4 regions of the Novosphingobium sp. RL4 genome follow, and region 4 is predicted to be linked to each of the others. Evidence: riboswitches for the same ligand, from Rfam matches in the RefSeq annotation. Region 4 holds a riboswitch; each other region holds the start of a gene.
What was found. Region 4 has a riboswitch for cobalamin ahead of U9J33_RS14875 (TonB-dependent receptor domain-containing protein). Riboswitches for the same ligand answer to the same signal wherever they lie in the genome.
Positions count from the first base shown of each region.

Region 1: linked by a shared signal. The riboswitch ahead of U9J33_RS17535 (cobalamin biosynthesis protein CobG) and the one ahead of U9J33_RS14875 (TonB-dependent receptor domain-containing protein) in region 4 are both predicted to bind cobalamin.
Region 2: linked by a shared signal. The riboswitch ahead of U9J33_RS16635 (TonB-dependent receptor plug domain-containing protein) and the one ahead of U9J33_RS14875 (TonB-dependent receptor domain-containing protein) in region 4 are both predicted to bind cobalamin.
Region 3: linked by a shared signal. The riboswitch ahead of U9J33_RS19420 (TonB-dependent receptor) and the one ahead of U9J33_RS14875 (TonB-dependent receptor domain-containing protein) in region 4 are both predicted to bind cobalamin.

Region 1 covers NZ_CP141945.1:9,885-15,122, forward strand. The annotation lists gene U9J33_RS17520 (type III polyketide synthase) at 1-1,004, shown strand, start outside; gene U9J33_RS17525 (NAD(P)/FAD-dependent oxidoreductase) at 1,006-2,097, shown strand; gene U9J33_RS17530 (YbhB/YbcL family Raf kinase inhibitor-like protein) at 2,145-2,747, opposite strand; cobalamin riboswitch at 2,996-3,225, shown strand; gene U9J33_RS17535 (cobalamin biosynthesis protein CobG) at 3,462-4,601, shown strand; gene U9J33_RS17540 (precorrin-8X methylmutase) at 4,601-5,230, shown strand; gene U9J33_RS17545 (precorrin-2 C(20)-methyltransferase) at 5,227-5,238, shown strand, end outside.
Region 2 covers NZ_CP141944.1:3,464,603-3,469,840, reverse strand. The annotation lists gene paoC (aldehyde oxidoreductase molybdenum-binding subunit PaoC) at 1-1,851, shown strand, start outside; gene U9J33_RS16640 (cobyrinate a,c-diamide synthase) at 1,848-3,128, opposite strand; cobalamin riboswitch at 3,285-3,477, shown strand; gene U9J33_RS16635 (TonB-dependent receptor plug domain-containing protein) at 3,642-5,238, shown strand, end outside.
Region 3 covers NZ_CP141945.1:499,718-504,955, reverse strand. The annotation lists gene U9J33_RS19435 (cytochrome c biogenesis protein DipZ) at 1-1,565, shown strand, start outside; gene U9J33_RS19430 (hypothetical protein) at 1,602-1,856, opposite strand; gene U9J33_RS19425 (tRNA (cytidine(34)-2'-O)-methyltransferase) at 2,020-2,472, shown strand; cobalamin riboswitch at 2,605-2,848, shown strand; gene U9J33_RS19420 (TonB-dependent receptor) at 3,023-5,065, shown strand; gene U9J33_RS19415 (DUF2322 family protein) at 5,199-5,238, shown strand, end outside.
Region 4 covers NZ_CP141944.1:3,069,156-3,074,393, forward strand. The annotation lists gene U9J33_RS14865 (FecCD family ABC transporter permease) at 1-690, opposite strand, end outside; gene U9J33_RS14870 (ABC transporter substrate-binding protein) at 687-1,637, opposite strand; gene U9J33_RS14875 (TonB-dependent receptor domain-containing protein) at 1,634-3,466, opposite strand; cobalamin riboswitch at 3,568-3,754, opposite strand; gene U9J33_RS14880 (cell wall hydrolase) at 3,987-5,132, shown strand.

The sequences.
Region 1 (5,238 bases), on a different replicon from region 4:
GCGCAGAGCTGGCCGATGCACGGTCTCGCCGCCTGTTCGAGCGCATGGCCGCCCGCTCCGGCATCGCGCAGCGCTATTCCTTCCTCGAACCGGTGACGCTTGCCGATGGCACGATAACCGATACGGCGGGCTTTTATGGGACGGGGGCGTGGCCATCGACCGGGCAGCGCATGGCGCTTTACGAACGCGACGCGCCCCGTCTGGCCTTCGCCGCGATAGAGGCGCTGGAAATCGACATCGCCGCGGCGGGGATCACGCACCTCATCGTCGCTTCCTGCACCGGCTTCATGGCGCCCGGGCTGGACCAGGCGATCGTTGCCGGCGCCGGACTCGATCCCGGCGTGGAGCGGACGGTGGTGGGTTTCATGGGCTGTTATGCGGCCGTCAATTCCCTGCGGCTGGCGCATCATATCGTCCGTTCGACGCCGGAGGCGCGGGTGCTGGTGGTGACGCTTGAACTCTGTACGATCCATTTCCAGCGGAGCGGCGATCTGGCGAACCTGCTGGCGATGCTATTGTTCGGCGATGGGGCTGCGGCGGCTTTGGTGACGGCGCGGCCGGAAGGGATCGCCCTGCGCGATTTTCGGGCGGTGACGATACCGGGCACGGCCGATGCCATCACATGGTCGATCCGCGATCAGGGGTTCGACATGCACCTTGGCGGAGAAGTGCCGGCCCGCATCGCCGAGGCTCTTGCGGCGGATGCCTCCCGCGGAGACGACCGGGGGCTCCTGCGCGGCGCTTCACCCGGTGATGTCGCGTTATGGGCGGTCCACGCGGGCGGCCGCACGGTGCTGGATGCCGTGGAGCACGGCCTTGGCTTACCCGCCGAGGCGCTGCTGCCTTCGCGAACGGTGCTGCACGATCACGGCAACATGTCCTCGGCGACATTGATGTTCATCCTTTCGCGGATGCTGTCGGGCTCGGGCGAGGGAGATGGGCTGGCGCTGGCCTTCGGGCCGGGCATGGCGGCGGAGAGCTTCCGCTTCACCCTGGAACGCTGACATGGCCGATGTCCTCGTGGTCGGCGGGGGGCTTGCAGGCGGGGCGGCGGCCTGCCTGCTGGCGCGGCAGGGGCGGGACGTGCTCCTGCTGGAACGGGAGCATGGGCCGCATCACAAGGTCTGCGGCGAATTCCTCTCGGTGGAGGCGGCGGCGCATCTGCGCCAGCTTGGCGTGGACCCCGCTTCGCTGGGCGGTGTGCCGATCCAGCGGATCAGGCTGGTTTCGGGCACTGTGGAAGCGGAGGCGCCGCTGCCCTTCGGTGCCTGGGGCCTCAGCCGCCATGTGCTGGACGAGGCGCTGTTGAGGGAGACCATCGCAGCCGGCGCGCGGGTGGAGCGGGGCGTCAGGGTACTCGAACTCGGCGGCTGCGTGGCCCGCACGAGCGAGGGGGACCGAGAGGGGGAGTATCTGCTGCTGGCAAGCGGCAAGCTGCCCCTGCGCGAAAGAGGCACGGCGTCCACGGGGCGGGCGGAGGCTGGTTTCGTGGGGTTCAAGATGCATTACCGCCTTGCCCCTGCCGCGATGCACCGTCTGGCGGGCACGATCATGCTCTTTCTGTTCGGCGGCGGTTATGCGGGACTTCAGATGGTGGAGGGTGGACGGGCCAACTTGTGCCTCGTCGTGCGCCGCAGCCGTCTTGCGCAGTCCGGCGGGGACTGGACGGGCCTGCGCGCCCGGCTGGACGAGATCGCGGCGCTGCGCGAAATGCTGGCCGATGCGGAGCCGCTGTTCGACCGTCCTGTAACGATCGCCAACCTGAACTACGGCATGGCCCCGGCCCGGACCGCGAACAGCCGGGTGCTGCGGCTGGGAGACCAGTGGGCGATGACCGCCTCGCTCACCGGGGACGGCATGGCCATCGCCCTGCGCAGTGCCTTCGTCGCCGCGCAAAGCGTGATGGCGGGCGAGGACGCGCGGCGATACGACTGCAGGCTCGCCGCGGAGGTTCGCGGTCAGGTCCGGCGGGCCATGGCGTTCCAGAACATGCTGGACCATCCGGTCCTGCGGCAGGCCGGGTGCCACGCGGCCCGGTCCTTTCCTGCGCTGCTGACAATGGCCGCGCGCGCAACCCGCCTGCGCGAATGGAGATGACAGCGGGGCGGGAGCGCCGAAGGGGCGCTCGCCTTTGCCGCCGTGATCTACTCCTCGTCAGCCGGTTCCCCGTCTCCGCGCGCGTAATGGCCCACCAGCATTCCGGCGGCCAGGACATGGTCCTTGATCGCCGCCAGGAATTCCGAACGGCCCGGGTTCGTTTCCAGCACGGGCGCGCGGGAAAGCGCGAAGAGCTGAAACACGTAATCGTGCGTGCCGTGGCCCGGCGGGGGATCGGGCGGCAGCCAGCCTTCGGCCTGATAGCTGTTGCGCCCCACATCGCGCCCGTCCGGCGCACCGTCGTCGTCAGGGCCGATGCCGCCTTCGGGAATCGCCCGTGTGCCTGCGGGAAGGTTCCAGACGATGGCGTGGACAAGAGGCTCGGCCGCAGGAGCGTCGGGGTCTTCGACCAGCAGCGCCAGGCTGGTGGTGGCGGCAGGAACCTCGCCCCATTCCAGCGGCGGGGATATGCCTTCGCCATCGGCCGTGAAGCGGGCGGGAAGGCGCGCGCCGTTCTCGAAAGCGGGGCTCGACAGGTCTATGAAGGCGCCTTCCGGCACCAGCCCGGCGCGGACGATCGCCAGCTTGGAATGTCCCGCGCGGAAGTTGTGAAACAGGGCGCCAAGCCATTGAGGGACATGTTCGAGCATGGGATTCTCCTTCGTCTCGGTGTGCAACGTCCGGACCCGACCTGAGGTTTCGTCACCATCGGCGATGACTTCCGGGTTTCGGCAGATCATGACGCCTGCGCCGTCAGCCGCATTGATCGGGCGCAATCGGGCCGCCCGGTATCGCCGCCGCCGTGCGATATCGCCGGGATGCGCTTGCAGGGCTGCGCTGACGATTGGCATCGATCCCGTTTTGGGTTAGGCGGCACCTGCAAGCCGGATTTCGTCCGGCCTGCAACGATCGCGCGGGTGCCTTTCGGGGCTGAAATGGGAATGCGGTGCGGAGGAAACTCCCATTCCGCAGCTGTCCCTGCAACTGTAAGCGGCGAGCGAGATGCCGGGGCTCCCTCAACGGAGCCGGCCACTGGATGAAGGCGCCCATCGGCGCCGGTTCCGGGAAGGCCGCGTATCGAGCTTTGACCCGTGAGCCAGGAGACCTGCCGGCGCGTCGGTCGCTCTTGCCATGGTCCAGGGAAAGGCCAAGGCTCGGTACTCCGCGTGAGCGACGAACCTGTGCGGCTGGGGCTGCATCGGTGTGCAGGGATGGCGTATGTCGCGCCCGCCTGTCGTTGCGCACGGACCGACTTCGTCGGCAAGCCCCGGTCATCGTCGCCGCGCGCGGTTGAAAGCGTTTATGCGCGTCTCGTCGAAGCGTGCCCTTTTGAAAATCCAGCGTTCCCGCCCGGATCGCCGCACATGAGCGACTTTGCCGTGCGCGGCTGGTGCCCCAGTGCCTGGCGCCCGATGATGGCGGGCGACGGGCTGATCGTGCGCGTGCGGCCGCGCCTTGGGCGCCTGTCACGCGCGCAGGCGCTGGCGCTCTGCGCGCTGGCCCGCGAATACGGCAGCGGGGCGATCGACCTCAGCCGCCGTGCCAATCTCCAGATCCGGGGTGTGACCGAAGCCGGTTGGGCGGCCCTGCTGGAGCAACTGGTGGCGCTGGAACTGGTGGATGCCCGGCCCGATACCGAAAACCGCCGCAATATCCTCGTCGCGCCGGACTGGACGGCGGGGGACGACACGTTCCGGATCGCCGAGGCGCTGGCCAGTGCGCAGGTTCGCCTGCCGGAACTGCCGGGAAAGATGGGTTTCGCCGTGGACGCCGGAGCCGCGCCGATCCTGGGGGGAAGCCCGGCGGACTTTCGGATCGAACGGGGCGAAGGCGGCTGGCTCATCCTGCGCGCGGATGGCCGGGCGCTGGGGATTCCCGTTGCCGTGGACGAAGCGGTCGGCGCGCTGGTCGAACTGGCGGAATGGTTCGTCGCCTCCGGCGGGATCGCATCCGGCAGGATGGCGCGCCACCGTGCCGAGCTGCCGGGCTGGGCCAGGGGATGGGTCTCTCCCGCATCGCCGCGTCCGGTCATCGGCCCCGGCGCCCATGCCATGGGCCATGCCTGCGGCGCCGCTTTCGGCAGCGTGGAGGCGGCGGCGCTGGCCTCGCTCGTCACACGTTCCGGGGCGGCGGCCTTGCGGATCACCCCGTGGCGGGTGCTTCTTCTGGAAGGCGCGAACCCGCTCCCCGATCCTGTCGGGGATGGCTTTGTCAGCGATCCTACCGATCCGGCCATGCGCGTGGACGCCTGCCCCGGAGCACCGCTGTGCCCGCAGGCGACCGTGGCGACGCGGCCGCTGGCCTTGCGGCTGGCCGCGCACGTTCCGGGCCGCCTTCACGTCTCCGGCTGCGCCAAGGGCTGTGCGCGTTCCGCCCCTGCAAGCGTCACGCTGACCGGGCGAAACGGCCGCTTCGACCTTTCCATCGATGCCGCTGCCGGAGACCCGCCATGCCGGTCCGGCCTCGATCTCCCACAACTGCTCGCCCATTTCGGAGCCGAATGATGCCTCATCTTTATGAAACCGATGGCGCGGCGATCTACCGCCAGTCTTTCGCGACCATCCGTGCCGAGGCCGATCTCCAGCGTTTCACGCGTGAGGAAGAGCGTATCGCGGTGCGCATGATCCATGCCTCGGGCATGGTCGAACTGGCCGCTCATATACGGTTCTCCGCGGGCTTCGCCGAAGCCGCGATCGCGGCTGCAGCGCGCGGGGCTCCGGTGCTCTGCGATGCGCGCATGGTGACGGAAGGCATCACCAGATCGCGCCTTCCCGCCGGCAATCCGGTGATCTGCACGCTGCACGACCCGGCGGTTCCCGATCTGGCGAAAGCCATGTCCAACACGCGCTCGGCCGCGGCGCTCGAACTGTGGCGGCCGCATCTGCAGGGGGCGCTGGTGGCGATCGGCAATGCGCCGACAGCGCTGTTCCATTTGCTGAACATGCTGGAAGACCCCGCCTGTCCGCGCCCGGCGGCGATCATAGGGTGTCCGGTCGGCTTTGTCGGCGCGGTGGAGTCCAAGGCCGCGCTGTGGGAGGCGATGCCGGTGCCCTGCTGCATCGTCGAGGGGCGGCTGGGCGGCAGCGCCATCACCGTGGCCGCGATCAACGCCATCGGGAGCCGCGCGGAATGAAGCCGGGC
Region 2 (5,238 bases), 400 kb from region 4:
GCGGAAAGCTTCGAACAGGCGCGCTCTGCCGCCAATGCGGTGCGGATCACGTATGAGCGCGCGGCGGGACGCTTCGATCTCGCCAAGGAGAAGCCGGGCGCCCAGCCGCTGACCGGCAACGATGCCGATACCCACACCGGAGACTTCGCGGGTGCTTTCGCCGCGGCTCCCGTGCAGATCGACCAGACCTACACCACGCCCGATCACAACCACGCGATGATGGAGCCGTTTGCCACGATCGCCTGGTGGGAAGGCGATGCGCTCACGCTCTGGACCTCGAACCAGATGATCGCCTGGAACAAGCGGGAACTGGCGGCGACGTTCAAGATGCCGCCGGAGAAGGTGCGCGTGATGTCTCCCTATGTCGGCGGCGGCTTTGGCGGAAAGCTGTTCCTGCGCGCCGATGCGGTGATGGCCGCGCTGGGCGCCAAGGCTTGCGGAAGGCCGGTTAAGATCGCCTTGCCGCGCCCGTTCATGGTCAACAATGCCACGCACCGTCCGGCGACGATCCAGCGTATCCGCCTCGGCGCGACGAAGGACGGCAAGCTGACCGCCATCGGCCACGAAAGCTGGTCCGGCGATCTGCCCGGCGGCGGGCCGGAAGGGGCGACGCAGCAGACCAAGCTGCTCTACGCCGGTGCGAACCGCCTCACCGCCCTGCGGCTGGCCGAACTCGACCTGCCCGAAGGCAACGCCATGCGCGCGCCGGGCGAGGCGCCGGGGCTCATGGCGCTGGAGATCGCGGTGGACGAGATGGCCGAGAAACTGGGCATGGACCCGGTGAAGTTCCGCGTGCTCAACGATACGCAGGTCGATCCCGAGCATCCCGAGCGGCCGTTCTCGCAGCGCAACCTGGTGCGCTGCCTCGAGGACGGCGCGCGGCGTTTCGGCTGGGACCGGCGCAGCGCCAGACCGGCGCAAGTGCGTGACGGGCGCTGGCTCGTCGGGCTCGGCGTGGCGGCGGCGTTCCGCAACAACATCAACATGACTTCGGCGGCACGCGTGCGCCTGTCGGGTGACGGCATGGTCACGGTGGAGACCGACATGACCGACATCGGCACCGGCTCCTACACCATCATCGCCCAGACCGCGGCGGAGATGATGGGGCTGCCGGTGGAGAAAGTGCGCGTGAAGCTGGGCGATTCCTCGTTCCCGGCCTCGGCGGGCTCGGGCGGGCAATGGGGCGCCAACAGCGCGACTTCGGGGGTCTACGCGGCCTGCGCGAAGCTGCGCGAGATGGCGGCGCAGCAACTCGGCATGGACCCGCAGGCGGCCGAATTCGCCGATGGCGAGATTCGCGCGGGCAACCGTTCGGCACGGCTGGCCGATGCCGCGAAATCGGGCGAACTCGTTGCCGAAGAGACGATGCAGTGGGGGGATCTCGCCAAGAAGTTCCAGCAATCGACCTTCGGCGCGCACTTCGTGGAAGCGGCAGTGGATTCCTATACCGGCGAAGTCCGCGTGCGGCGAATGCTGGCGGTCTGCGCGGCCGGGCGCATCCTCAACCCCAAGACCGCGCGCAGCCAGGTGATCGGCGCGATGACCATGGGCGTGGGCGGCGCGTTGATGGAGGAACTGGCGGTGGACAAGCGTTTCGGCTTCTTCGTCAACCACGACCTTGCCGGATACGAAGTGCCGGTCCACGCCGACATTCCGCATCAGGAAGTGGTGTTCCTGGACGAGGCGGACGACAAGGTCTCGCCGATGAAGGCCAAGGGCGTGGGCGAACTCGGGCTTTGCGGCGTGGGGGCGGCAGTGGCCAACGCGGTCTACAACGCGACGGGCGTCCGCATTCGCGACTATCCGATCACGCTGGACAAGCATCTCGCGAAGCTGCCGGCGATTGCCTAGCCGAAAAGTGCCGCGATCAGTTCCGGCGCCGACGGGAAATAGAAGTGCATGTAGCTCGCGGTGAGCGAGCCCTGCCGGAATATCCGCTCGCCCTTGCGCCCGTCCGGCGTGCGGGCGAGCGCTGCGGGTTCAAGGCCGGTTTCCAGCATGGAGTAATGGAACGTGTGGCCGCGGACTGCGTGGCCGCCGAGTTCGGCTTCCTGCATGCCCAGTGCGGCAAGCCGGGGCTGCATCCTGGCCTGCGCAGGCAGCAGGCCCAGCATCGGCGCACTCGTGCCTGATGCGTCCTCCAGCCGTTCGCAGGCGTAGAGCATGCCGCCGCACTCGGCGAGGATCGGGCGTTCGGCCAGGAAATGCTCCCGTATGGCCCCGATCATCGTCCGGTTCGCGGTGAGCGCACAGAGGTGAAGTTCGGGATAGCCGCCGGGCAGCCAGAGCGCGTCGCATTCCGGCAGCGCCGTGTCGCGCAGGGGCGAGAAGAATGACAGCCGGGCGCCCGCGCTTTCGAGAAAGGCGAGGTTGGCCGGGTAGATGAACCCGAACGCCTCGTCCCGGGCCACGGCGATGCGCCGGCCCGCCAGCGAGGGCGGCGGAGCGGCGCAGCGGGGCGCGGCCGGAAAGGACACCGGTTCCGGCAGCCACAGGGCGCTTTCGGGCAGGAGATCGGCGGCGCGGTCTATCCGCGCTTCGATATCGGGGACTTCACCGGCCTGTACCAGTCCGAGATGACGTTCGGGCAGGCCGGCACCCTCGTCGCGTCGCATCGCGCCGAGCCATTGCACGCCTTCCTTCAGGCCGCGTTCCAGCAGTTCGGCATGGCGTTCGCTGCCCACGCGGTTGGCGAGCACGGCGGCGAGGGTCACATCCTCGCGGTAAGTCGCCAGACCGTGGACGAGCGCGCCGAAAGTCTGCGCCATGGAGGAACCATCCATCACCGCCATCACCGGAAGGCCGAAATGCCGGGCGAGGTCGGCGGAGGACGGGGTGCCGTCGAACAGGCCCATCACCCCTTCGACAAGGATCAGGTCGGCCTCCAGCGCCGCTTCGTGCAGCAGCGCGCGGCACTGGTCTTCGCCGCACATGAACAGGTCCAGCTGGTGGACGGGCGCGCCGCTGGCGATCTCGTGGACCATCGGGTCGAGGAAGTCCGGCCCGCACTTGAACACCCGCACCCGGCGCCCGGCACGGACATGGCGGCGGGCGAGGGCGGCGGTCACCAGCGTCTTGCCCTGTCCCGAGGACGGCGCGGCGACGAGCAGGGCGGGGCAGGCGGTCATCGGGCAGCCACCGCGCGGAGGCACGGATATCGCCCGGACGGAAAGGCTCGGCAGTGGTGCATGATGGTTCGGTTCCCCCCTTCCGGCGGCCGGACCTATGGCACTTCGCAAGGCTGCGCAAGCAGCGCGCTCTTGCACGCCAGACCGCCACCCGATAGGGCCGCCGCTGCGACAGGTTCCCCGCGAGGGGATCAAAAGGGAACGCGGGTTCAAGACCCGGGCTGCCCCTGCAACTGTAAGCGGAGAGCCGTGCGGCCATTTCGCCATTGGGGGTGCAAATCCCTGAGAAGGCGGCCGAAACGGCATTGACCCGTGAGCCAGGAGACCTGCCTGCCGCAGTCGTTCTTCGACCGGACAGGGTGAGCCGGGCGAACGGGGCTATCCTCGCGCAACGACAGCCACTGCCGTGCCGGCTCCCGGCGCGAAAGGGCCTGTCGTCGCCTGCCGAACGACTGCCGCCTTTCGCGTGAGTGCCGACCCGGCCGGGTTCGACGCTCGCTTGAAGGACATGCCGTGAACTGCCGAATACCCGCCGCCAGCACCCTTGCTCTTGCGCTGGCCTGTCACCCTCTCGCGGCGCTGGCCGAGGAGGCCGATGCCGCGTCCTCCGGCGAGCGCATCGTCGTTACCGCGCTGCGCACGCCGGTTGCGGCCGACCGCGTGGCCGATACTGTCACCGTGCTGGACGAGGCGCAGATCGTCGCCGCCCAGCCCATCGCGCTGACCGACGCGCTGCTGCGCACGCCCGGCATCAGCCTGTCGCGCAACGGTGGCTACGGCACCACCACCTCGCTGCGCATTCGCGGCGCCGATGCCGGGCAGACCGTCATGGTGATCGACGGGATGCGCCTGTCCGATGCCTCCTCGACGGCGGGGGGATACGGTTTCGCCAACCTGTTCGTCGACGATATCGACCGCATCGAGATATTGCGCGGCCCGCAGTCCATCCTGTGGGGCAGCGATGCCATCGGCGGGGTCGTCAATGTCAGCACTCGCCGTCCCACCGAGCCGCTGGAAGGCAGCTTCGCGCTGGAGGCCGGAACCCACGATACCGTTTCGGCCCGCGCCGGGATGGGAGGCACCTCCGAGGCGATCGACTGGCGGATTTCGGCCTCCCGCTTCACCACCGACGGCATCTCGGCCCGCTCCAACGGCACCGAGGACGATGGCTACCGGCGCAGTTCCGCAAGCGGCACCATGACCTTCCGCCTTGCGCCGGGCGTCTCGCTGGACCTGCGCGGCTACTGGTCGGATTCGAAGAACGATTTCGACGGCACCTCGGGCGATTCACGGGCCTATGGCCGGACCGGGGAATGGTCGGGCTATGCCGGGCTCAATTTCGAACTGGCGGGCGGCAGGCTGGCCAACCGCGTCGCCGTGCTCCAGACCGAGACCGACCGCGAGAACTACGACCCCGCGCGGACGATCCGCCCCATCACCTTCGACGCCCATGGCCGCGTGCGCCGCTTCGAGTACCAGGGCACTTACGCGTTCGCGGACGAGGTGCAGGTCGTGTTCGGCGCCGAGCGCGAGGAGCAGCGGATGACCACCGCCTCGCCCTCCAACAGCACGGCGGCCTATGTTCTCACCCCCACCACGGCGGATACGGACAGCGTCTACGGCGAACTGCGCCTGACACCGCTGGCCGGGCTGACGCTCAACGGGGGCGCGCGCTACGATCACCAGTCGCGCTTCGGCGGCAGCACGGTGTTCAGCGCGGGCGCGGTCTATACGCCCAACGCCGGCGCCACGGTGCTGCGCGCCAGCTATGACGAGGGTTTCAAGGCGCCCTCGCTCTATCAGCTGTTCAGCCTCTATGGCGCGGCGGATCTCAGGCCCGAGAAGGCCAGGGGCTGGGAAGTGGGCGCGGAACAGGGTTTCGGCGAAGTGCTGCGCCTTTCCGCGACTTGGTTCGAGCGGGACACCGACAACCTGATCGATTTCGCCTATTGCCCGACCAGCGGCGCCCTGCCGGACGTGTGCTACGTTCCCGGCACCACGACATCGCGCTTCGGCTATTACGCCAACGTCAAGGCGAGCCACGCGCGCGGGCTGGAACTGGCGGCTTCGGCCAGATGGGGAATCCTCTTCGCCCAGGGCAACTACAGCT
Region 3 (5,238 bases), on a different replicon from region 4:
TGGGCGGGGGCTGGGCGGTTCAGGCCAACGGCCTGGGGCGGATCGTGGCTCTGGTGGTGCTTGCGCTGTTCGGCCTGCTGCTGCTTTTCCCGTCGCTGGCCGATCGCGCGACCCGGCCGCTGGTGGCGATGGGCGCGCGGCTGTCCCGTTCGGCGGAAGGAGACATGGGTGGCTCCTCCGCCACGTTCTCCGCGTCGCTCCTGCTCGGGGTTGCCACCGGGCTGCTCTGGGCGCCTTGCGCGGGACCGGTGCTCGGTCTTGTCCTGACAGGAGCGGCGCTGAACGGCGCCAGTGCGCATACCTCCCTGTTGCTGCTCTCCTATGCGCTGGGCGCGGCAACTTCGCTGGCGCTGGCGCTGCTGGTGGGCGGGAAGGTGTTCGCCGCGATGAAGCGATCCATCGGCCTTGGCAACGGTGTTCGCCGCGTGCTGGGCTTGGCGGTGCTCGCCGGGGTGGCCGCGATCGCGCTGGGGCTGGATACCGGCCTTCTCACCCGCCTTTCGCTTTCGGGCACGGCGCAAGTCGAAGAGAGGCTGCTCGCCAAGTTCCGCCCCGGTACGCCTGCCGCTTCGGCCATGCGCGCCGGCCGGGCCGAATTGGGAGACGAAGGCGCGTTTCCGTCTTTGGCAGGGGCGAGCGAATGGATGAATTCGCCGCCGCTCACCGCCGAGGCGCTGCGTGGGAAAGTGGTCCTCGTCGATTTCTGGACCTACAGCTGCATCAACTGCCTGCGCTCGCTTCCCTATGTTCGTGCATGGGCGGAAAAGTACAAGGATCAGGGTCTCGTCGTCATCGGCGTTCACGCGCCCGAATTCGCCTTCGAGAAGAACCCGGCGAACGTGAGCCGGGCGATACGCGATCTCGGCATTTCCTATCCAGTGGCGCTCGATAACGATCGCGCGATCTGGCGCGCCTTCCAGAACCTCTATTGGCCCGCGCATTACTTCATCGATGGCAAGGGACGGATCCGCTACCATCATTTCGGCGAGGGGGATTACGCGGAATCCGAAAGGGTCATCCAGCGCCTGCTGGCCGAGAGCGGCAATGCCCCGCCCAGCCTGGAGGTCGTGGCGGTCAAGGGCTCCGGCGTGGGCGAGGCGCCGCAGAAGGCCACCAATCGCTCGCCCGAAACCTATCTGGGCTATTCACGAGGCGAACGTTTCGCTTCGGCGGGCGGTTATGTGCCGGACCGGCCCCACAGCTATGTGCTGGGGCAGTTGCCCGGCCGCAATGACTGGGGAATTGCGGGATCGTGGACCGCCGGGCCGGAGTTCGTCTCGCTGGATGCGGCGGGCGGGCGTATCGCTTTCCGCTTCCATGCCCGCGATCTTCATCTCGTGCTGGGGCCGGGGCCGCAAGGACGCCCGGTCCGCTTCCGCGTCACCGTGGACGGCAAGGCTCCGGGCGGCGATCACGGCATGGACGCGGACGCGGCCGGGCAAGGCACCGTGACCACGCAGCGGCTCTATCAACTGGTTCGCCAGCAGGGCACCGTGACCGACCGGACCTTCACCATCGAGTTCCTCGATCCGGGCGTGCAGGCCTTCGCCTTCACGTTCGGCTGAGGAGGCGGCGCGCCGTTTCGGCCCGTCATGCGGGGCTCAGCCGTAGGAAGGGTCTTCCAGCGCGTTCATCCAGGCGGGACATTCGTTCTCCACGCCGCCACGGAACGAAGCGCTGTTGAAGGACAGGAAATCGTGCGCGGCGTCGCGCGCGGTCATCGATGCGGGGATACGATAGCTGGCGGCAACCGCATCGCCGCAGGTTGCCGTCCATCCGGCGATATCCCGTTCGCGCTGCATCCACAGCTGGACGAGCCAGAGGAAGTCGTGTCGCTTGTCCTGTATCGTGGGCATCCCTCGGTCCTTCAAGGTTTCGGATGCCCTAGGTTGCACAACGGCTTTATTCCCGCAATATCCGCCACTTGCGGCACAGGCCGGAAAGGGCGCCGCCCCGCCTCGTTATCCGGGAACTGCCGAAGGGCTTGCATGGCCGCTGTCTTGCCGCCAATCGGTCCGGATGCGTATTGCTCTATTCGAACCCGAAATTGCCGGAAACGTCGGCGCCGTGCTGAGGCTTGGCGCGTGCCTGGGCGCGAGCGTGGATATTATCGAGCCGATGGGCTTCGTATGGGACGATCGGCGCGTAAGGCGGGCTGCCATGGACTATATCGACCATGTCACGATTACACGGCACGCCAGCTTCGATGCCTTCAGGGCCGATATCGGGCTGAGCAGGCTGGTGCTGTTCACGACCAGGAGCAGCCATTCGGCCTATGAATTCGGATTCAGGGCAGACGATGTCCTGCTCTTCGGAAAGGAGAGCGCAGGGGTGCCCCCCTCAGTGGCGGATGTCTGTGATGCGCGCGTGCGCATACCGCTGCGGCCGGAGGTGCGCTCGCTGAATCTCGCCACGTCGGCCGCGCTCGCGCTTGGCGAAGCCCTTCGCCAGACCGCGACTTTGCCGGGGTGACGGCTACCCGGCCCGCTTTCCCGGCGCGGCGGGCGAAAGCATCGCCGTAACAATACCTCACCTGCCAATACACTCTTGAACACATTTCTTGCGTGGGTTAGCGGACTGCAACCGTTTCCTTCTTTCGAAGGCGGCGGGCAAGATCGCGCCGGTGCCTCGAAAGAGGCTTAATAGGGAACGCGGTGAGAGGGCTTCGGCCTTCGAATCCGAGGCTGTCCCTGCAACTGTAAGCGGTGAGCGCGATGCATATCGCGGCAGGCCAAGGAGCCTGGCCGCAGCCACTGGGCCGGACGCTAAATCCTGCGAGGCCTGGGAAGGCCGTGCATCAAGCGATGACCCGCAAGCCAGGAGACCTGCCGGCGTCTGGTCGCTCTCGCTTTGGTCCAGGGGATGGCCGAGGCCCGGTAATTTTTCCGTCTGAGCGACGAACGAGCGGTGGAAGCCGCATCGGTTCGTGTCGCGGTCGCCTCGGGCGTCCGGCCGATGGCGCGTGCCGACCGTCTTGGACGGCACGCTTCCACCCCCAGTCGCAGGCGCCGGGGGAATTGTTATGCAAATCAACACAAAGGCGGCATTCGCCCGCCTCGCCATGGGCGGGATCGTCGCGCTTGCCTCCGTTCCGGCTCTTGCCGGCGAAGTGGCTTCGGACGGGTCGGCTTCGGATGGCGGCAACAGCGAAATCCTGGTTTTCGGACGGGGAGAGACCAACATCGGCGAAGCCCATGCCGCCAGCGAAGGCAGCGTGGCAGGCTCCGACCTGCTGGTCCGTCCGCTGCTGCGCGTGGCCGAACTTCTCGAGGCTATTCCCGGCATGGTCGCCGCCCAGCATTCGGGCAGCGGCAAGGCGAACCAGTATTTCCTGCGCGGGTTCAACCTCGATCATGGTAGCGATTTCACGACCTATATCGACGGCGTGCAGATGAACCTGCGGACCCATGGTCATGGGCAGGGGTATCTCGATCTCAACGGTTTGATCCCGGAGATCGTTGCGCGTGAAGACTTCCGCAAAGGGCCTTATCGCGCGGACGGCGGCGATTTCGCCTTGGCGGGCACGGCCTACATGACGACGATCGCCGGCTTCGACCGCCCGTGGGTTTCGCTTGAGGGGGGCTCCTACAACACCGGCCGTCTTGCGGCGGGCGGCACGATCAAAGGGCTTGGTTCCGGCGATCTTACGGTGGTGGGGCAGGCGAAGCGCTATGACGGGCCGTGGCAGCAGGAGGAACACCTGCGCCATTATGCGGGCTTTGCGAAGTACAGCATGCCGCTGGGCGAAGGTGCGCTCCAGGCTTCGCTTCATGCCTACCACGCAACATGGCGTCCAACCGAGCAGATTCCCGAGCGGATCGTCGGTTCCGACATATGCGCTGACGTGTTCTGTTCGCCCGACCCGACGGCGCGCGGCCGGACCACGCGGTTCGTCGGCAATGTGGGGATCACGCAGGCGAGCTGGAGCGCCAACGTCTACGCCCAGTATTACGACTGGAACATGTATTCAAACCCGACTTATGCCGATCCCGACGGGACCAGCGGCCAGATCGACCAGTTCGACAAGCGCTGGGTTACCGGCCTCACGGCACGCAAGCACTGGAATCCGGCGCCGGAACTGGAACTCTCCATCGGCACCGAGAACCGCTTCGACCATATCGGCAGCGTTGGCGTGAATCGCACGGAAAGTCGCGAATTCCTGTACTCGCTGGGCCGTTATCACGTCGAGGAACTTTCCGGTGCGATCCATGGCGAGGCAACCTGGCAGCCGTTGGCGGGCCTGCGCCTGACGGGCGGTCTGCGGGGCGACTACTATCACTATTCCGTGCGCGCCAGAAACGCAGCGGCGGAAGAGCTTGGTGAGGGAAGCGGGCACGATTCGATCGTTTCGCCCAAGTTCTCGGCGGCCTATGAAGTTACCCGGCAGTTCGAACTCTATGCCAACTGGGGGCGCGGATTCCACTCCAACGATGTGCGAGGGGCGGTGAATGCCGAAACGCCGGTGCCTGTTCTGGTACGCGGCACCGGCAAGGAGCTGGGCGCCCGTTTCCAGACGGACGGTTTCTCGCTGACAGGAACCTACTGGTGGCTCGACGTTGGAAGCGAACTGCGTTTCGTCGGTGATTCCAACGCGGTCGAGCCGACCGGCGCCAGCAAGCGTCATGGCTACGAACTTGTCGCTTTCTGGCGGCCGCTGCCCTGGCTTGCGCTTGATGGCAACTATACCGCCAGCCGTTCGCGATACGACAATGGCGACCGCATTCCCAACGCCTTCGAGAATGCAGCGTCAGCGGGGGCGTCCATCGTGCTGGACCCGTGGGAGACGAGCATCCGCATTCGCCATCTCGGCCCGTACCCCCTGGTCGAGGACAACAGCGTGCGGGACAGCGGCAGCACCGTAGTCAATGCCCGTGCCGCCTGGAAGGGAGGCCGGATCGAGATATATGGTGAAGTGCTCAACATCCTCGACAGCCGCGACAAGGACATTGCCTATTATTACGAATCCTACATTCCGGCTTACGATGCGGCAGGTCCCGTCGATGGGCGCCTGAGCAGGGTGATTGAGCCGCGCACTGTCAAGATCGGCGCGCGGTACACCTTCTGAGGACAGGGCGTGCCGCGGCCCTCATGCGCCGCGGCACTACTTGGTGGTTCTAGGTGGTGCTTCCGGGACCGATTGCGGTCATTCGAAGAAGGTGTAAGAGCGCCGCGAGTGCAGTGAATCAGGAACAAGAGACATGCTGGCGGCAATCGAACCGGGCGCGACCTTCAAGGACA
Region 4 (5,238 bases):
CACGCCCAGGATCATCAGCGCCTGAAGCCGCAGCGGCTCCACGCCGAGCGAGCGGGCGGCCATCTCCCCCAGGGTCATCGCATCGAGATCGCGCCCCGCGTAGATCAGCACGCCGATGCCGCCCAGGGTCAGCGGCATGGCAATCCAGACCTCCCGCCATGAACGGTCCGCCAGCGAGCCCATCATCCAGGTAACGATCTCGCTCATCGCGAAAGGCGACGGGGAGAGGCTGATGGCAAGGCTCATCAGTGCGCCGGCAAGACTGGAAACCATGAGCCCGGCCAGCGTGAACAACGCCACACCGCCGCCGCGCCCGGCGATCAGCGCCAGCAGGGTCATCGCCCCGCCCGCGCCGACCAGCGCGAAGACCGGCAGCATCCAAGGCGCCGAGGCATAGCCGGTCCAGAAGCTCAGCACCGCGCCCAGCGCCGCGCCGGGCGCTATGCCGAACAGGCCGGGGTCGGCAAGCGGATTGCGCAGGTAGCCCTGCATCGCCGCCCCCGCCGCGCCCAGCCCGGCGCCGAGCACCAGCGCCAATACCGCGCGCGGCAGTCGCAGCTGCACGAGGATGATCGATGCGTTCTGAAGTTCCGGGGAAAAAGGGTTGATCCAAACGCGGCCCGCCAGCAGCGACAAAGGCACCGCGACACAAAGCGCGAGAGCCAGCAGCAGGACAAAACGCAGGTTCATGGTCTGAGGGAAACAGTCCAATCGCCCAATGGCTCCGGCGAGGCCAGCGCCCGGCGCGCCGCCGCGAGTTCGTCGAGCGCACGCGGAATGGTTGGCCCCCCGCACCACAGGATGGAGCGGCTCAGCAAGAAACGCCGGGTACTGGTCAGCGCGGAAAGCGCCGGGTGATGCAGCATTCGGTCCTCCTCGGCGAGCGGATCGCCTACCGCGAAGACCACGCGCGGCGGGTCCGCCAGCACATGCTCCAAGGGCAGATAATCGGCCTGGGAGAGGCCGCGCGCGCCGGCAATATTCGTAAAGCCGGTGTGCTCCATCATGTCAACGATCAGGGTCCGGTCTCCGGCCACCAGTCCACCGGATTCCCACACCAGTGCCGGAATTTGCCGCATTCCGGCAGGCGGCGCGTTTCGGGCCACGGCCGCATCGATCCGCTGGACCAGCCGCTCGCCCCGTTCGGGATGCCCGGCCAGCCGTGCAAGCTGGCGCACCTGCTCGCGCGCGGCCCGAAGGTCGGAGGCTATCGGAACCTTGACCAGCTCGAACCCCAGCCGCCGGAACGCCGCCTCGCTTGCGGGATCGAGGAAGGCGCTGGCGACGACGACACGCGGGCCGATCCTCGCCACTTCCTCCACCGATCCCGAAACCGCCCTGAAACGACGCGCCGCTTCCATCGGCATCGAACTGCTCTCGGGATCGTGGCTGTAGTTCGAGATCGCCAGCAACTGGCCCGGCCCTGTCACTTCGGCAAGGATCGCGTCCGTGCAGGGGTTGAGCGAGACGATCGTGGGATGACCACTGGCCTTCGCGGAACCGGGCGCGTCGGCCGCATCGCCGCCCCCGCATCCCGCCAGCGCCGCCACCGGGCCGGCAAGAGCCAGCGCGGCGGCGAGCAGGCGGGCCTTGCGCCTTCCCCGTCCCGACCGTGTCAGGGAAAGCGCTCGGATCACATCTTCACCCGAACCCCGGCATAAGCCGCGCGGCCCGGCGTGCCGTATGTCCGCACCACTTCGTAGTGCTCGTCGAACAGGTTCTCGACCCGGCCATAGAGCTGGATGTTCCGCGTCACGTCATAAGCCGTGCGCAGGCCCACCACGACATTGCCGCCAAGATAATAGGTGTTCGCCACGTCGTCATAGCGCCCCCCGCCCACGCGCAGGTCCGCGCCGAGGCGGAAGCCGTCCGACCAGTGCTTGTCGAGGCTGGCGTAGAGGTTGGTCTTGGGACGGCGGGCCAGCTGCTTGCCGGTGTCCTCGTTGGTGGCGTCGAGGTACGTGGCGGAAAGGCTCATGTCGAAGCCGTTCCAGTCGCTCACCTGCATCCCCAGTTCCACGCCCTTCGCGCGGGCCCGGCCGACATTGTAGTAGTTCCATTCGGCCAGATCGTAGTCGATCAGGTTTTTGGTCTTGCGGTCGAAATAGGTGACCGAGAACGTCCCGTGCCCTTCCGCGAAGGGCTGCTCGACGCCCACGTCCCACGACTTCGAAGTCTCGGGATCGAGCGCGCGGAAACCGCCATTGGTATAGAGCTGGTAAAGCGACGGCGCCTTGAAGCCCTCGCCATAGCTGGCGCGCAGGATCGGCGCGCTTTCGCCGCCGCCGATCACCCAGGCGCCATTGGCCGAGAACGTGGTCTTGTGGCCGAAGTCCGAATTGTCGTCGTAGCGCAGCCCGCCGTTCAGGGTCAGTCCGGTGACCGGACGCAGCGTCAGCATGCCGAAGTAGCTGTCGATCGAGGTCGAGTCCTTCGCGTAATCGCTCGAGAATTTCTGCTTCTCGGTCTCCGCGCCCAGCAGGATGCTGGCCATGTCGATCGGGCTGAAGGAAACCTGCCCCTCGAAGCGGTCCGCGCGGCCGTTGGTGGTGTAGGGACCGAAGACCGCGTCGTCCGAGATGCGGCGGGTGTCGGTGAGGCCGTAGCCCACGCGCGCGGTCAGGCGGCCGTCGAGCCCCTTATAGCGAAGGTTCGCATAGCCCACCGTGTCGCGCTTCATGCCCACGTTCAGGGCATCGGCGCCGGTGTTGTCGTAATCGTAGTTGGCCTTGGTCCAGTAGGTCCCGGCGTCGGCGGACAGGCCGCTTACCAGTTCCACTTCGGCCCGGGCATTGGCGCTCTTGCTTTCGAAGCCGTCCTTTTCCTTACCGCCGAGGCGCTCGTCGAAGGCGGAATAGCCGTCGCCCTTGAGCCAGTTGCCGCCCAGCGTCAGGCCGACCGGTCCCACTTTGCCCGCCGCCGAGGCGCCGAGCTGCTTCTGGTCGCGCCACCCATATTCGGCCTGGCCGCGCGCGGTCCACTGCTCGGTCGGGCGCGCGGTGATGAGGTTGACGACGCCGCCGATGGCGCGGCTGCCCCAGAGAACGCCGGAAGAGCCGCGCACCACTTCGATACGGTCGAACTGGCCGACGGTCAGGCTGCCGAAGTCGAAGCCGCCGCCGACATCGCCCGGATCGTTGATGCGCACACCGTCGATAAGCACGAGGCTCTGCGCATTCTCGGCGCCCCGGATGAACACGCTTGCGGGCTGGCCGAAGCCGCCGGACTGGGTGAAGGTCACGCCCGGCAGGCGGGCCAGCACATCGGTGGCGGTGACCGCCTGGGTACGCTCGATATCCTCGCGGGTGACGACCGAGACCGACTGGCCGATCTCGCTCACCGGGGTCTCGGTGCGGGTCGCGGTGACGACGATGCCGTCCGCTGCGATGCTATCGTTTGCGGCTTCGTCCGCCAGCGCGGGAGTGGCGACGGACAGGGCCGTCCCCAGCAGAAACAGATACTTCACGGTAATTCCTCCAACCTTGAACGACATTGCCGTCCATGGCGGAGACGCGCGCCTTTCCTCATGCGCGCGTGCTCGCTGCATGCCGGGACACCCCGCCCGGCTGCGGAACGACCGTCAAGGGCAGGTCTCCTGGCTTCCGGATCGCCGCGCCGCCTCCGCCTTCCCGGTTTGACCCAGTGGCATCGCGTGGAGGGGGCGCTCCCCGGTCACAGTTGCGGGGGCAGCTTCGGGCTTTCGCCGAAATTCCCACCAGGTTCCAATCCTGGGGCCCGGCTCCGGGCCACCCATGACGTCGCTTGCGCCGATACTGTCCGGCGCGAGGATTGGCAAGCAGTGCCGGTAAAGGCCGCGCCAGGTATCGCCGCCGGGAAAACCGGAAGATTCTCTTAAGCCATTAAGGCTATCGGCAGGGCCTGTACCGCTTCGGGACGTGCCGATCTGCAGGGATGCCGCGCGCCGCAAAGCGGGTTAGGCGCAAGATGCGCCCGTCCCCCGAAAGGACGCGCCAAGAGGACTATTCGTGACCGCTGCCGCCCTTCCTGCCTGCCTCGAACCCTGGGAAGCGCGTCCGCGCGATTTCCGCGGGCACTTCGCGCGCGGCGGCCGGCGACATGTCGCACGCCGCGCGCGCCGGCGCTGGTCGCTGGGTTTCGCCGCACTGGCCGCCGTGGCACTGCCCGCCTTCGCCTCGCCGGGCTCCTGGCAGCAATTCTCCATCGCCGATGCGCGGTCGCCCGAACAGACGGTCCTGCCGATGCCCTTCGAGCAGGCCGGAGCCAGCTTCCCCGGTTCGGCCTTCTACTATCTCGATGCCGAAGAACCGGTGCTCAGGATCGGCGAAGGCATTCATTCCGATGCCGATGACGGCGTGACCGGCCCCGGCCCGGTCGCCCGCGCGCTGCGCATCGACAATTCCGGGGTGGACCGCAGCCGCGCGCTCCAGTGCCTGACCGCCGCAATCTACTATGAGGCCGCCAGCGAGCCGGATGCCGGCCAGCGCGCGGTGGCGCAGGTCGTACTCAACCGGCTGGCCCATCCCGCCTATCCCAAGACCGTCTGCGGCGTGGTCTACCAGGGCTCCGAGCGCTCGACCGGCTGCCAGTTCTCCTTCACCTGCGACGGGTCGCTGGCACGCGCGCCGCAGCGCTTCTTCTGGCAGCGTGCGCAGGAAGTCGCCCGCGCGGCGCTTTCCGGCTACGTCTACGCGCCGGTCGGCCTGGCCACGCATTACCACACCGTCCAGGTCAATCCCTACTGGGCGCCGAGCCTCCATTATCTCTCGACGATCGGCGCGCACCGTTTCTATGCCCTGAGCGGACCGGCGGGGAGCCCTTCGGCCTTCCGCTTCGCCTACTTCGGCGGGGAGCCGCTCGCCGCGCCGCATCGCCATGACGATTCCGCCGCCAGCGCGGTCGCCAACGCCGCGCTGGACCCGCTCGCGGTGCAGCGCGCCTTCGAGGCGGCAACCCCGATCCGGCCGGACACCGCCATCCAGCCCGCCTCCGCTCCGGCCACCCTCGTGCAGGCCGCCGTCCCTGCCTATGCCAGCGATGTGCGCGAACGGGGCGGCGAAGCGCTATACCGGGCGAGGAACCTGCCCGAGGCCCATGGGATCAGGCCCGAGTATGCCAATTCCGGGCGCTGGATCGGGCAACCGGTTCAGTAAACCTCCCGATTCCCCTCTCAAGGTTTCGGCAACCATACGCCCTCATTAAGGCTTAGCGCCTGCAATCCTATAACGGGGTCGCGGCACCACCCCCTAACGCCGAAGA